2 regions of the Alkalinema pantanalense CENA528 genome follow, and region 1 is predicted to be linked to the other one. Evidence: predicted binding sites of a transcription regulator. Region 1 holds the regulator's gene; the other holds the start of a gene.
The links. Region 1 encodes HrcA, which represses chaperone genes, less so after heat shock. Its sites were predicted from a motif close to ANTTAGCACTCNNNANTNNNGAGTGCTAANT; they were not measured.
Positions count from the first base shown of each region.

Region 1 (2,417 bases):
GTTCGGCAGGCAGAGGCGACGGAAACATTGGTTGTGGGGCCGAATGGCCCTGGTGTCATTGTGCCGGGACAAATTTTGCTAGGGATCCATCCCCCTGATTTCTACATGCCGGGAAATGTGGGTTTGATTACTCGCAATGGCCCCTTGACCTATGAAATTGCCCGAACGTTGACGCGGGCAGGTATTGGTCAATCGATCGGTGTCAGTATTGGCTGTGATGCGATCGTGGGCTCAACCTTTCCCCAATGGCTACAAATTTTGGAAGAGGATGATCAAACAGAAGTCATTGTGTTAGTGGGAGAAATTGGCGGCGATAGTGAAGAACGGGCGGCCCACTACATTTCTGAGGCGATCGATAAGCCAGTGATTGCCTACATTGCAGGCCACACTGCCCCCCGCAATCGTCGTATCGGCCATGCAGGGGCCATTATTGAATCAAAAACGTTGGACTTTGGCCCAGATATTGGTACAGCCGAAAGCAAGGTGGCTGCTTTTAAGCGGGCAGGGGTGCCTGTCGCCGAACGGCCCTCGCAGATTCCTGATCTCGTGCGCAAACTATTAAAGCGATCGCCGTCTAACCTGCAAGCATCCTAACTGAGCCGTTCTGACAAATAATCTGCGGTTGCTTCTACGAGGGCGATCGCGCTGTCGTAGTCCATGCGGGTTGGCCCTAGCACCCCAATGCTGCCAACGGGAACATTGCCTCGATGATAGGTCGAGGAAATTAGTGTGCAGGAACGGATGGGTTCCAGGGGATTTTCGGCTCCAATGCGCACGGTAACGCGACGATCTCGTTGGGTTTGTAAATCTCCGCTTTGGGGTCGATCGAAAATTAGGGGGACAAGCTGCTGCTGGCCTTCTTCCAGCAATTGCAGAATGGTTTGTAGTTGTTGCAATTCCGAAAACTCGGGTTGCCGTAAAACATCCGCTAAGCCACTAATCAAGATTTGGGTGGGTGCAGAAACCTGAGCCAGCCGTTGATCAACTTCTTGCGCGATCGCCGTCAGCAAACTGCCATACCGCTCAAATTCTTGCCCCAATTCCCGCCAATCCACTGCTTGTACATCCACCAAGGTTTTGCCCCGTAGGCGATCGTTTAAAAAGTTGGACAGAATCTGCAATTCCTGCTCGAGTAGTGCGGCATCTTCAAGCTCATCTAACGCCGGTAACGGCATGAGGACGGACTGAGTTTCATAGGTATCCGTCACAATAATGAGCATTACCCGCGTAGGATCTATCTGCACGAGTTGTAGATGGCGCAGTTCCAAACTGTGGGTCAGAGGGGTGGTGATCAACGTGATGTAACCACTCAGGGTCGCCAGAATTTGCGCTGCACCTTTCAGGACTGCCTCTGCACTCCAGCTACTGGATTGCAAGCGATCGGCTAACAACCGTTCCACTTGAGGGGACATCTGTGGCATCGGCTGCATGAGCTGATCCACATAAAGACGGTAGCCCGAATCCGAGGGAATGCGTCCTGCCGAAGGATGGGGTTGATACAACAGTCCCGCTTTTTCTAAAAAGCCCATGGCGTTACGAATCGTCGCCGAACTGACACTCATGTTATATTCCTTAACCAGCACTTCCGAGCCCACAGGTTCTGCGGTAGCGACATAGTGGCGGACGGTCGCCCAAAGCACTTGCTGTTGGCGATTGTTAAGGGTGATTTGAATAGACATTTTGAAGGAACTGGGAAAGGGAACTAAGGGCGTAGCAATCAGGGGAAATAGAAATCAGGGTAAGTAGAAATCAGGCAATGGGACGGGGTTGATAGTTGCCTAGTAGAGACTTTGCAATAGAGACTTCACAAGTTCGCTAAACGAAGTCCAACGAAACAGCCTAACGAAAAGAACTGTGTAAAAATGATTTGACCAAAAAGTTTGATCCAGAAGAAGTGGTCTGAGAAAATACTATTTTTAAGCAGATTTTGGGGTTTTAGCAGATTTTGAACAAAATTGGATGGGATGCAAGCTTTGGGGGCCTTGGTGTCACGATCGAAGACGATCGCCCGACCCACTCAACAGGCTTCTGGAAGAAGCTGCTAAGTGTCGGCAATGGTTGCACTCTGTGACCTTAAGATAGCAGATCTATTTTTCTGTCGTGGCTTGTGGCGAGCAGTCTTGACCCAAGCCTTACCCACCTAATAACGAGGTACCCCCGTATCAACGTAGGTAGAATAGGCATCAATCCCTCCGGTAATATTTTTGACCTGGGTAAAGCCTTGCCCTAGGAGCCATTGGCACATTTGGGCCGATCGCATCCCATGGTGGCACAACACTACAATTTCCTGATCTGCATTTAGACGGGTGTGAATATCCTGCGACCACAGTTCATACTGGCTGAGAGGCAAGCTAATGCTACCGGGTAGTTGTGCGATCGCCAATTCTTCTGGTTCACGGACATCGACCAATTGAAAG
Region 1 covers NZ_JBLZFX010000011.1:36,406-38,822, reverse strand. The annotation lists gene ACN4EG_RS05785 (succinate--CoA ligase subunit alpha) at 1-594, shown strand, start outside; gene hrcA (heat-inducible transcriptional repressor HrcA) at 591-1,679, opposite strand; gene ACN4EG_RS05775 (rhodanese-like domain-containing protein) at 2,141-2,417, opposite strand, start outside.

Region 2 (2,417 bases), on a different contig from region 1:
ATACCGCCCATGCCACCCATACCGCCCATGCCACCCATACCGCCCATGCCACCCATATCAGGCGCTGCAGCAGATTTAGGTTCAGGTTTTTCGACCACGAGAGCTTCGGTAGTCAGCACCATGGAGGCGATCGAAGCCGCATCTTGTAACGCAGACCGCACTACCTTCGCAGGATCGATCACCCCAGAAGCCACCAAGTCTTCATAGGAATCCGTCATAGCGTTGTAGCCCATGTTGAAGTCCATAGCACGGACTTTTTCAACCACAACGGAACCTTCAACCCCAGAGTTATCAGCAATTTGCTTCAGGGGGGCTTCCAGCGATCGGGCAATAATATCTACACCGATTTTCTCTTCAGGATTGGATAAACCTGCTTTGACCGCATCCAGCTTAGAAGCTAGGTGCAACAGGGTAACGCCACCACCGGGAACAGTTCCCTCCGCAACCGCAGCTTTGGTTGCATTTAAAGCATCTTCAATCCGCAGCTTGCGATCCTTCAGTTCGGTTTCAGTTGCTGCACCGACTTTGATCACCGCCACACCACCAGCTAGCTTCGCAATCCGTTCCGACAGCTTTTCTTTGTCGTATTCGGAATCCGATGCATCCAACTCGCGGCGCAGTTGCTCAACCCGCTTTTGGATATTAGCTGCATTCTCAGCCGCAGAAACGATCGTGGTTGAATCCTTGGTAATGCTGACTTTACGAGCCTTACCCAGCATATCAAGGGTGGCAGCATCCAAGCTCAAGCCCATATCTTCTGAAATCACCTGACCATCGGTGAGCACAGCGATGTCTTGCAGCATGGACTTGCGGCGTTCCCCAAAGCCTGGAGCTTTAATAGCCGCAACATTCAGAACACCCCGCAGGCGGTTGACCACCAAAGTCGTCAGGGCTTCCCCTTCAATGTCTTCCGCAATAATCAGCAAGGGTTGTCCCGCCCGTGCCACCTTCTCCAGAATGGGAACCAACTCTTGAACAGAACTGATTTTCTTGTCCGTCAGCAGAATGGCCATGTTTTCAAACTCAGCCAACAACCGCTCAACATCGGTCACAAAGTAGGGAGATAGATAACCCCGATCGATCTGCATCCCTTCGACCACATCCATGTCGGTATCGAGGGACTTGGACTCTTCAACGGTGATGACGCCATCTTTGCCCACCTTGTCCATGGCTTGGGCAATCATCCCACCAATTTCTTCGTCGTTGCCTGCGGAAATGGTTGCAACTTGGGCGATCGCATTACCCGTAACCGGCTTAGCGACGGCTTGGATTTCCTCAACTAGCGCAGCCACCGCTTTTTCCATCCCCCGCTTCAGCGCGATCGGGTTGGAACCAGCAGCCACATTTTTCATGCCTTCCCGGATCATTGCTTGAGCCAGAACCGTTGCAGTGGTGGTTCCGTCACCGGCTAGATCGTTGGTTTTAGAAGCTACTTCCCGAATGAGTGAAGCGCCAGTATTTTCGAGGGGATCTTCTAGTTCGATTTCTTTCGCAATACTGATGCCGTCGTTAACAATTTGAGGGGCACCATACTTTTTCTCCAGGAGTACATTGCGTCCTCTTGGCCCTAACGTGACTTTCACTGCATCGGCCAGCGCATTCACACCGCGTTCCAGCGCCTGACGTGAAGCTTCATCAAAAACTACGATCTTTGCCATAGTGTATGCCTTCCAGAGTTCCGTAATTGACTTTAGCACTCCATGACCAAGAGTGCTAAACATGACAGGATCGGAAAACCGTCATTGGTCAGTGGCCTACTTCTGGTCAGTGGCCGAGCTGATATTCCGGCACCGTTTCCCTTGCCAACGAGAGCATTAAAATCACCCAGTCTTTTAGGCACATCCTGATTTTCCGCGATGCATATTCTTAGGAGGCGATGGTAGGATCAACCCAAGTGATTTACAAGCAAGAGGGGCAGATACCAAGTTGTCGCACTATCCACTGATTGACTACCCTTGGCGACCCTTGTGGTACCTTGATGTGAACCTCAAGGAAAAACGCAAAACTGATCCTGCACTGTCCTGGGTTGATCGGTGTGAACCACCGAGTATGGGCTGATTCGTTCGACTATCGCTTCACGGTTGACCGCATCAGTTCTTAGTCAGATTTTATGTTTTAGTTTCACGCTTGTCAGTGGCATGCTTGTCAGTGGCATACTCACAAGTTTGACGCCCATACACTTGACCCTGGGCAGTCTGATTTCTGCCTTAGACCACTTTTGCTTAAGGAATAACGGAGTCCGCGTATTCCCCGGAAGAGGTCTGTGGAAAGTTTATCAGTGTCAGATTGAACAGTGCCAGATTTATCAGTGCCAGATTTCTTCAGTGCAAAATCTATTAACCAAACTACAAAACTCACTCAACAACTAATTTCTGGTGCTCTCCAGATCTGCATTGTTTTGATCTCAAAGTGCATTG
Region 2 covers NZ_JBLZFX010000025.1:42,486-44,902, reverse strand. The annotation lists gene groL (chaperonin GroEL) at 1-1,658, opposite strand, end outside.
Region 2: a site for HrcA is predicted at 1,689-1,719, ahead of groL (chaperonin GroEL). Genes of this name have one in related genera too.